DNA from 3 places in the Streptomyces sp. NPDC059875 genome. Region 3 is predicted to be linked to each of the others. Evidence: riboswitches for the same ligand, from Rfam matches in the RefSeq annotation. Region 3 holds a riboswitch; each other region holds the start of a gene.

Region 1 (3,171 bases), on a different contig from region 3:
CCGCCCTCCGTGGTAGCCCCGGGCGCTGAGTTCGCCCACCGGCTTGCCCATCAGGACGACCTGGCTGGAGCGGTCGCTCCCCGGCTTCAGGAGCACCGGGTTCATCAGCGCGCTCGGCTCGACCCGAGCCGCCTGCGCCTGCATGGCCTGCGCCCGGCCGATCTCCGCGCCCTCCCTCGTCACGAAGGAGTTCAGCGACATGTTCTGGCCCTTGAACGGGGCGACCCTCACGCCCTGCCGGACCAGCCAGCGGCAGATGCCCGCCGTGACGACGCTCTTGCCCGCGTCGGACGTGGTCCCCGCGACCAGCAGTCCGCCACCCGGTCCGCCCCTCATGCCCGCCTCCGCTTCATGGCCCTTGCGGCCAGCCGTCCACCCACACACACCGCCAGCGTCAGCGCGGTCACCCGGCGCGAGAGCCGCACCGCCCGCTCGATGTCCCCGACCTCCACGGCCCGGCCCTCCCCGTTGAGCACGGGCCGGTGCTCGACCCGTCCGCCGTACGACAGCGTGCCCCCGAGCCGTACGCCGAGCGCCCCCGCGAAGGAGGCCTCCACCGGACCGGCGTTGGGGCTGGGGTGCTGGGCCGCGTCCTGCCGCCAGGCCCGCGCCGCCCCCCGCGGGTCGCCGCCCGCCACCGTCACGAGCGCGGCGGTCAGCCGGGCGCCCGGCCAGCCGACGACGTCGTCGAGCCGGGCCGAGGCCCAGCCGAAGCGCCGGTACGTGGGGGACTTGTGGCCGACCATGGCGTCCAGCGTGTTCACGGCCCGGAAGCCGACCAGGCCCGGAACCCCCGCGACCGCGCCCCAGACCAGGGCACCCACGACGGCGTCGGACGTGTTCTCGGCGACGGACTCCACCACCGCGCGGGCCATCGCCGGACCGTCCAGGGCCTGCGGATCACGCCCCACCAGATGCGGCAGCCGCTCGCGGGCCACCTCCAGGTCTCCGGCGGCCAGGGCCCCGCCGATGGCGCGCGCCTCCCGGCCCAGGGTCGTACCGCCGACGACGGCCCAGACGGAGGCGGCGGTCAGGGCGACCGCGGCGCGGGGGTGGTCGCGTACGGTACGGGCGGCCAGCGCCGCGACCGCCGTGGCACCGCCGGCGCAGACGGCGGTGTGCAGCGCGCCCCACCCTCGGTGGTCGCGCCGGAGTAGCTTCTCGACGGAGCCGGCGGCCCGCCCGAACGCGGCGACCGGATGGCCGCGGCGGGGGTCGCCGACGATCAGGTCCGCGGCCAGACCGGCGGCGGCGCCGTACGCGAATACACCTGTGGCTGCACTGCGGCCGGGCATGGCGCTGTGTCCTCACTCAGGGTCCGCGCCCTGGCTCGACGTGACCGGCGGTGAGAGTTCCTGGCTCCCGGGGATCGACTCCCCGGTCACAGTGGCGGGACCGCGCCGGATTCGCACCGGACTTCCTCTACTGCCGCCGTAATGGCCCCGGAAGTCCACCACGCTGTGCGAACACCCGTCAACTCACCTTTGACCTGCGGCGGGACAGTGTGCGAAGCCCCACACGGACCCGCGGACACGACGACGGGCGGGCCGCACCCGAAGGTGCGACCCGCCCGGTCGACGATGCGTGTCCCGTCAGGCCACGATGAGATAGATCCCGTACGCGACGGCCGCCGCGCACAGCGCGAAGGCCGCGTACGCGCCGGTGCGAGCCAGGGTGGCCGAGCCTCCCTGGGAGGCGGCCTGCTCCTGCTTGGAGAGGCCGACGATGCCGAGGGTGAAGAGGCCCACGAGGGCGACGGTCGCCACGAGGCTGACTCCGAAGACGGAGCCGAGAGCTGCCCAGTCGATCTTCATGTCGTTCGTTCCTTACACCGCGGCCGAGGCTGCGGGGGCTGCCGGGTCCGCGGGGGCCGGCGAGGGGATGGTGGTCTTCAGGTCCTCGTCCGCGACGGCGGCGACGGAACCGGCCGGCGGCGGGGTGACGGCCGCGATGGCGGTGGTCACGACGCCCGCGGGCTCGGTCTCGACGTCGTTGACGTTGGTGTGGTCGACCACCTGGCGGCGGGAGACGACCCAGATGGCGACGCAGGAGGCGACCAGGAAGGCCGCGACGGCGTAGACGCCCCAGTCGCCCTGGCTGGCGACGTACTCGGCGCCGGCCCCGACCAGGCCGGCGGCCGGCAGGGTCAGGCCCCAGGCGACGAACATCCGGGTGGCGGTCGACCAGCGGACGACACCGCCCTTGCGGCCCAGGCCCGCGCCCATGACGGCGCCGGAGCAGGAGTGCGTGGTCGAGAGGGAGAAGCCGAGGCTGGAGGAGGCCAGGATGACCGTGGCCGCGCTGGTCTGGGCGGCGAAGCCCTGCTGCGGCTGGAGGTCGGTGAGGCCCTTGCCCATCGTGCGGATGATGCGCCAGCCGCCGAGGTAGGTGCCGAGCGCGATCGCCGTACCGGCGGAGACGATGACCCAGACCGGCGGGTTGGAGCCGGGGGCGATGATGCCGCCGGCGACCAGGGCGAGGGTGATGATGCCCATGGTCTTCTGGGCGTCGTTGGTGCCGTGGGCGAGCGAGACGAGACCGGCGGAGGCGATCTGACCGGCCCGGTAGCCCTTGTCGGTCGTCTTCTTGTCGGCCTTCTTGTCGAGGCGGTACGTCAGGCGGGCGGCGAACATCGCGGCCAGACCGGCGACCAGGGGGGCGGCGACCGCCGGGATGAGCACCTTGCTGACGACGGTCCCGCCGTTGACGCCGCTGACGCCGATGGAGGCGATGGTCGCGCCGATGAGGCCGCCCATCAGGGCGTGGGAGGAGCTGGACGGCAGGCCGACCAGCCAGGTCACCAGGTTCCAGAGGATCGCGCCGACGAGCGCGGCGAGGATGACCTCGGGTTGAATGCCCTCCTCGTTGACGAGTCCCTTGGAGATCGTCTTGGCAACCTCCACCGACAGGAACGCGCCGACCAGGTTCAGCACGGCGGACATGGCCACCGCCGTCTTGGGCTTGAGGGCACCGGTCGAGATGGTCGTCGCCATCGCGTTGGCGGTGTCGTGGAAACCGTTCGTGAAATCGAACACGAGAGCTGTCACGACCACAATCGCGAGCAGCAGCGTGATGTGTTCCATTTACCCAGGCAATCGTTTGACGTCAGTGGCTGGACGAACGTAGGCAACCTGAGTGAACGGAAGGTGAACTGGGTCGGGCTGCATGGTG
Region 2 (3,171 bases), on a different contig from region 3:
GGTGCCGGTCGCGCGGACCCTGGTGGGGAATTACGTCACCTCGCTCGACATGGCCGGCTGTTCGGTGACGCTGTGCCAGGCCGACGAGGAGATCCTGCGGCTCTGGGACGCGCCCGTACAGACGCCCGCCCTGCGCTGGGGCCGGTGAGAAGGGTGAACGATGGGAGCAGAGTGCCTGAAGTGACCGAGTTCGACGCCGATTTCTTCCGTCGTTGGCTGACCGTCGGCGCGGCCGCCGTCGACCGTGAGGCCGACCGTCTCACCGAGCTCGACTCGGCGATCGGCGACGCCGACCACGGGACCAACCTCAAGCGGGGGTTCGCCGCCGTGACGGACCTCCTGGAGAAGGAGCCGCCCGCGACTCCCGGGGCCGTACTCGTCGCCGCCGGACGGCAGTTGATCTCCACCGTCGGCGGGGCCTCGGGGCCGCTGTACGGGACGCTGCTGCGCCGCACCGGGAAGAGCCTCGGGGACGCCCCGACGGTGACCCGGCCCGAGTTGGCTGCGGCGCTCACCGCAGGAGTCGCCGCCGTCGGGCAGCTCGGCGGGGCCCAGGTCGGTGACAAGACGATGCTGGACGCGCTCGTTCCTGCGGCGGAGGTGCTCGGCGAGTCCTTCGCGGCGGCCCGGGACGCGGCCGAGCGCGGCGCCCTCGCGACCGTCCCCCTCCAGGCGCGCAAGGGCAGGGCGAGCTATCTGGGCGAGCGGTCCATCGGCCACCAGGATCCCGGGGCCACCTCGTCCGCGCTGCTGATCGCCGCCCTCGCGGAGGTGGCGGGCGCATGAGCGCGCAGGTGGGCATCGTGCTGGTCTCGCACAGCGCGGCGGTGGCCGCCGCCGTCGCCGCCCTGGCCCAGGGTCTCGCCGGCGGCGGCGGGACCGCGCCGATCGCCCCCGCGGGCGGCGCCCCGGACGGCGGCCTCGGTACCAGCTCCGAGCTGATCGTCGAGGCGGCCCGCGGGGTCGACCGGGGGGCGGGTGTGGCGCTCCTCGTCGACCTGGGCTCCGCCGTACTGACGGTCAAGGCTCTGCTCGCCGAGGGCGACGAGCTGCCGGAGGGCGCACGGCTCGTGGACGCCCCGTTCGTCGAGGGCGCCGTCGCCGCCCTCGTCACGGCGAGCGCCGGCGCGGATCTGGACACGGTGGTCGCCGTGGCCTCGGAGGCGTACACGTACCGGAAGGGGTGACCGGAGTCCGGAAGGGGCATCAGGGGGCGCGCGGGAGATCCGTCACACACCGATCCGAGGTGCCTCCGTGTTGTGATGTACCTGGTCAACCCACTAATGTCACAGCGCCTTGGTGTACGGGAAACCGGTGCGGTACCGGTGCGGCCCTCGCCACTGTGATCGGGAAGTCCGGCTCCATCCCTCCGGGGAAGCCACTGTATCGCCGCGGGAGACCGCGGTGGTGTGGGAAGGCGGAGTCGCGGCGGCATGACCCGTCAGCCAGGAGACCGGCCAAGGTGCGTTGTCCATCCACGAGGTGCTGGAGAGGGTCTCCCAACCATGCATATAGCCGAGGGGTATCTGCCCCCTGTGCACGCGGCCGCCTGGGGCGTCGCGTCCGCTCCGTTCGTCGTCCACGGTGTCCGCGCGCTGACCCGTGAGGTCAAGGCCAACCCCGAGTCCACCCTGTTGCTGGGTGCCTCCGGTGCGTTCACGTTCGTTCTGTCCGCGCTCAAGATCCCGTCGGTGACGGGCAGTTGCTCGCACCCCACCGGTACGGGCCTGGGCGCGATCCTGTTCCGGCCGCCCGTGATGGCGGTTCTGGGCACGATCACTCTGCTCTTCCAGGCGCTGCTGCTCGCCCATGGCGGGCTCACCACGCTCGGCGCCAACGTCTTCTCGATGGCGATCGTCGGACCGTGGGCGGGCTTCGGCACGTACTGGCTGCTGCGCCGGTCCAACGTGCCGCTGATGGTGAGCGTGTTCTTCGGCGCGTTCGTCGCGGACCTGTCGACGTACTGCGTCACCAGCGTGCAGCTCGCGCTGGCGTTCCCCGACCCGGGCAGCGGTGTGGCCGGAGCGCTGGCCAAGTTCGGCGGGATCTTCGCCGTGACGCAGCTGCCGCTCGCCGTCAGCGAGGGACTGCTCACGGTCCTCGTGATGCGCCTGCTCAAGCAGTCGAGCAAGGCGGACCTGACCCGGCTCGGGGTTCTGCTCCCGTCCGGAAAGAAGACCGAGAAGGCGGAGGCGAGCGCCTGATGAGCAGGAACGCGAAGATCAACACGCTGCTGCTGCTCGTCGTGGCGGCGCTTGCGGTGCTCCCGCTCATGCTGGGGCTCGGCGACGACAAGGAGGAGCCGTTCACGGGCGCGGACGGGCAGGCGGAGGCGGCGATCACCGAGATCGATCCGGATTACGAGCCGTGGTTCAGCCCGTTGTACGAGCCGCCGTCCGGCGAGATCGAGTCGGCGTTGTTCTCCCTGCAGGCCGCGCTCGGGGCCGGAGTGCTCGCGTACTACTTCGGCCTGCGGCGCGGGCGCAGGCAGGGTGAGGCGCGCGCGGCGGCGGCGAAGGCGCCGCTCGTCACCGCCGGCGACGAGTAGCAGGTGCTGCCGATCGACGCGGCGGCGCACAGCAGTCGCTGGCGCCGCCGTCACCCGTGCGAGAAAGCAGTGCTCGGTTTCGGCCTGACGCTCTGCGCGGTCTGTCTGCCGCCGTGGCCCGGGGCCGTTCTCGTCGCGGCGGCCACCCTGGCCGTCCTCCTCGGTCCGGCCGGTGTGCCGGGGCGTCAGCTGTGGCGCGCGTTCCGCATTCCCCTGGGCTTCTGCGTGACGGGGGCGATCCCCCTGCTGTTCGAGGTCGGCGGGGCGCGGGGTCTTGTCGCCCTCGCGCCGGACGGCCCGGTCCACGCGGGCGAGTTGCTGCTGCGGACCTCGGCCGCGTCCCTGGGCGTGCTGCTGTTCGCGTTCACCACGCCCGTCTCGGACGTGCTGCCGCGGCTGGTACGGGCGGGGGTGCCGGCGCCCGTGGTGGACGTCGCCCTGGTGATGTACCGGATCAGCTTCCTGCTGCTGGACGCGATCTCCAAGATCCGGCAGGCGCAGGCGGCCCGGCTCGGGCTGACCACCCGGGCGGCGACCTGGCGCTCGCTCGCCGGGCTCGGGGCGACGGCGTTCGTCCGCGCCTTCGACCGGGCGCAGCGCCTGCAGACCGGGCTCGCCGGGCG
Region 3 (3,171 bases):
GGGACTTCGCGCAGCCGGGCCGGCCGGTGCAGGCGCCGACGCCGGTCCAGGGGTCGGCGGGGCGGGTGATCAGCCCGGCGGCCGCGAGCGCCTCGCGCCGCTCCTCGGCGGCGGCGCGGCCGCCGAATCCGGTCACGACGGCTCCGCGCCAGGGGGTGAGCCGGAGTTCCCCGGCCGCGTCGGGCGCGAGGGCGCGCAGTTGGGCGGCGGTCAGCCGCCCGAGCGGCACGCCGACGCAGACCGCCCACCGGCCGTCGTGCCCGACGACGCCGGGCAGGGGCCCGGCGGAGGGGGTGTGCGGGGCTCGCCCGGCGACCGACTGTGCGGCGACGGGCGAGCGGTTGATGGACTGTGCGGGTTCGGGCGAGCGGTCGATGGACTGTGCGGCGACGCACGCTCGGCGCAAGGCCGCGGCCACGTCGGGCTCCACGCCCTCGGGGAGCTCCCGCACCCGCCAGGCTCCGTTCCCGGCCGCCCGCGCGGCTTCGAGGAAGGCGTCGGCGGCGGCGAGCGCGGCGCCGGGGGCGTCGGTGGCGGCGACCCGGAAGAACTGGGCGCCGACGCGCAGGAGCGCCGTGGCCCCGTCCGTACCCTCGCCGTCCGCCGAGGACGCCGCTGCGAGCAAGGTCACATCTCCGCCGAGGCCGGCCACATCCCCACGGCCGTCGTCCAGGACGAAGAGGAAACGGCCGGAAAGGGCCGCCGTCCACTCCCGCGCGCATAGCAGCGCGTCCAGCTCGCGCGCCCACAACTGCACGTCTCCGCTGCCGAGTCCGTCCAGTCCGGCGGCCGGCGAGGCCACCACGTTCCGGATCCGCTCGTGGGTCGCGGAGGGCAGCAGGCCGGCTTCCGCGAGCAGCTCCGCCAGCTCGGCTCCGCAGCCCTCTCCGAGGCCGCGCAGCTCCACGTTCCCCCGGGAGGTGACACTGACCCGTCCGTCGCCCAGGGCCTCCGCCGCAGACGCCAGAACCTCGACCTGATGAGACGTCAACAGGCCTGCGGGCAGGCGCAGTCGGGCCAGGCGGCCGTCGTCGGCGGAGTGCAGTCGGAGCGCCCCGGGGCAGGCGTCGCCACGGTCCCGTATGAGAGGTTCGCCCCGGTCGGGCGGGATGGGTGGGGTGGGCGGCATGGCGGCGAGCATACCGACGTGAATCCGGCTGACCACCGGGTGTGATCCGGCCAACCCCCCGGCCCGCGGGGCACAGGATCTACTATGCAGAACGGCATGGGGTCCCAGGACCCCGGGGAGGAAGCCCGGTGAGAATCCGGCGCGGTCCCGCCACTGTGAGCCAGGTCGCACCAGCGACCCGGTGAGTCAGGAACTCCTGCCGTCCACACGACCACCCGGGGCGCGGACAACCCCGAGGAAGGCCTGCGCACGCATGCGAATTCTGTTGCTGTCGCACTCCGACACCGACCTGCTCAGCGCTCGCGCGGCCGGCGGACCCGTCGAGTACCGGTTCGCCAACCCCTCCCGCCTCGCTCTGGACGACCTTCCCGGGCTTCTGGACGGCGCCGACCTCGTTCTCGTACGCCTCCTCGGCGGCCTGCGGGCCTGGGAGGACGGCCTGGACGCGCTGCGTGCCACGGGCCGTCCGCTGGTCGTGCTCTCCGGCGAACAGGCCCCCGACGCCCAGCTCATGGAGGCGTCCACCGTCCCCGTCGGCGTCGCGACCGAGGCCCACGCCTATCTCGCGCACGGCGGCCCCGCCAACCTGGAGCAGCTGGCCCGTTTCCTCTCCGACACCGTGCTGCTCACCGGCCACGGCTTCGAGGCCCCGGCCGCCGCGCCGACCTGGGGTCCGCTGGAGCGCGAGCCGCGCGTCACGGACGGCCCCGTCGTCGCCGTGCTCTACTACCGCGCCCACCACATGAGCGGGAACACCGCCTTCATCGGCTCGCTCTGCGAGGCGATCGAGGACGCCGGCGCCCGCGCGCTGCCGCTGTACGTCGCCTCCCTGCGCGCCCCCGAGCCGGAGCTGCTCGACCGCCTTCGCGAGACCGACGCGATCGTCACCACCGTCCTCGCGGCCGGCGGCACCAAGCCCGCCGAGGCCCAGGCCGGCGGCGACGAGGAGGCCTGGGACGCGGGCGCGCTCGCCGCCCTCGACGTACCGATCCTGCAGGCGCTCTGCCTCACCGGCTCGCGCGCGGCCTGGGAGGAGAACGACGAGGGGCTGTCCCCGCTGGACGCCGCCAGCCAGGTCGCCGTCCCTGAGTTCGACGGCCGGCTCATCACCGTCCCGTTCTCCTTCAAGGAGATCGACGAGGACGGCCTGCCGGCCTACGTAGCCGACACCGAGCGCGCGGCCCGCGTCGCCGGGATCGCCGTCCGCCACGCCCGCCTGCGGCACATCCCGAACGCCGAGAAGAAGCTGGCCCTGGTCCTCTCCGCGTACCCGACCAAGCACTCCCGGATCGGCAACGCGGTCGGCCTGGACACCCCCGCCTCCGCCGTCGCGCTGCTGCGTCGGCTGCGCGAGGAGGGCTACGATTTCGGCCCGGTCGAGGACATCCCCGGCCTGGTGTCGGGCGACGGCGACGAGCTGATCTACGCCCTGATCGAGGCCGGCGGCCACGACCAGGACTGGCTCACCGAGGAGCAGCTGGCGAAGAACCCCGTCCGCATCCCGGCCGCCGACTACAAGCGCTGGTACGAGCAGCTCCCGGCCGAGCTGCGGGAGTCCGTCGAGGAGCACTGGGGCCCGGCGCCCGGCGAGATGTTCCTGGACCGGTCCCGCAACCCCGAGGGCGACATCGTCCTCGCCGCCCTGCGGCGCGGGAACCTGCTGATCCTCATCCAGCCGCCGCGCGGCTTCGGCGAGAACCCGATCGCGATCTACCACGACCCCGATCTCCCGCCGTCCCACCACTACCTGGCCGCCTACCGCTGGATCGCGGCGCGCGCCGAGGACGGCGGCTTCGGTGCGGACGCGATGGTCCACCTGGGCAAGCACGGCAACCTGGAGTGGCTGCCCGGCAAGAACGCCGGCCTGTCCGCTGCCTGTGGCCCGGACGCGGCGCTCGGTGACATCCCCCTGATCTACCCGTTCCTGGTCAACGACCCGGGCGAGGGCACGCAGGCCAAGCGGCGCGTGCACGCCACGCTCGTCGACCACCTGGTGCCGCCGATGGCGCGCGCCGACTCGTACGGCGACATCGCGCGTCTGG

Evidence for each region. A riboswitch is a leader RNA that binds a small molecule or an ion and turns the genes downstream of it on or off. The one in region 3 is predicted to bind cobalamin.
Region 1: linked by a shared signal. The riboswitch ahead of ACFV9D_RS26175 (cobalamin biosynthesis protein) and the one ahead of cobN (cobaltochelatase subunit CobN) in region 3 are both predicted to bind cobalamin.
Region 2: linked by a shared signal. The riboswitch ahead of ACFV9D_RS11270 (energy-coupling factor ABC transporter permease) and the one ahead of cobN (cobaltochelatase subunit CobN) in region 3 are both predicted to bind cobalamin.

The regions. Positions count from the first base shown of each region.
Region 1 covers NZ_JBHWJZ010000023.1:104,543-107,713, forward strand. The annotation lists gene ACFV9D_RS26170 (cobyric acid synthase) at 1-336, opposite strand, end outside; gene ACFV9D_RS26175 (cobalamin biosynthesis protein) at 333-1,295, opposite strand; cobalamin riboswitch at 1,328-1,472, opposite strand; gene ACFV9D_RS26180 (hypothetical protein) at 1,593-1,814, opposite strand; gene ACFV9D_RS26185 (anion permease) at 1,827-3,083, opposite strand.
Region 2 covers NZ_JBHWJZ010000007.1:157,493-160,663, reverse strand. The annotation lists gene dhaK (dihydroxyacetone kinase subunit DhaK) at 1-148, shown strand, start outside; gene dhaL (dihydroxyacetone kinase subunit DhaL) at 181-786, shown strand; gene ACFV9D_RS11275 (PTS-dependent dihydroxyacetone kinase phosphotransferase subunit DhaM) at 783-1,187, shown strand; cobalamin riboswitch at 1,253-1,477, shown strand; gene ACFV9D_RS11270 (energy-coupling factor ABC transporter permease) at 1,506-2,204, shown strand; gene ACFV9D_RS11265 (energy-coupling factor ABC transporter substrate-binding protein) at 2,204-2,548, shown strand; gene cbiQ (cobalt ECF transporter T component CbiQ) at 2,552-3,171, shown strand, end outside.
Region 3 covers NZ_JBHWJZ010000014.1:93,908-97,078, forward strand. The annotation lists gene ACFV9D_RS18975 (cobalamin biosynthesis protein CobG) at 1-1,141, opposite strand, end outside; cobalamin riboswitch at 1,207-1,346, shown strand; gene cobN (cobaltochelatase subunit CobN) at 1,383-3,171, shown strand, end outside.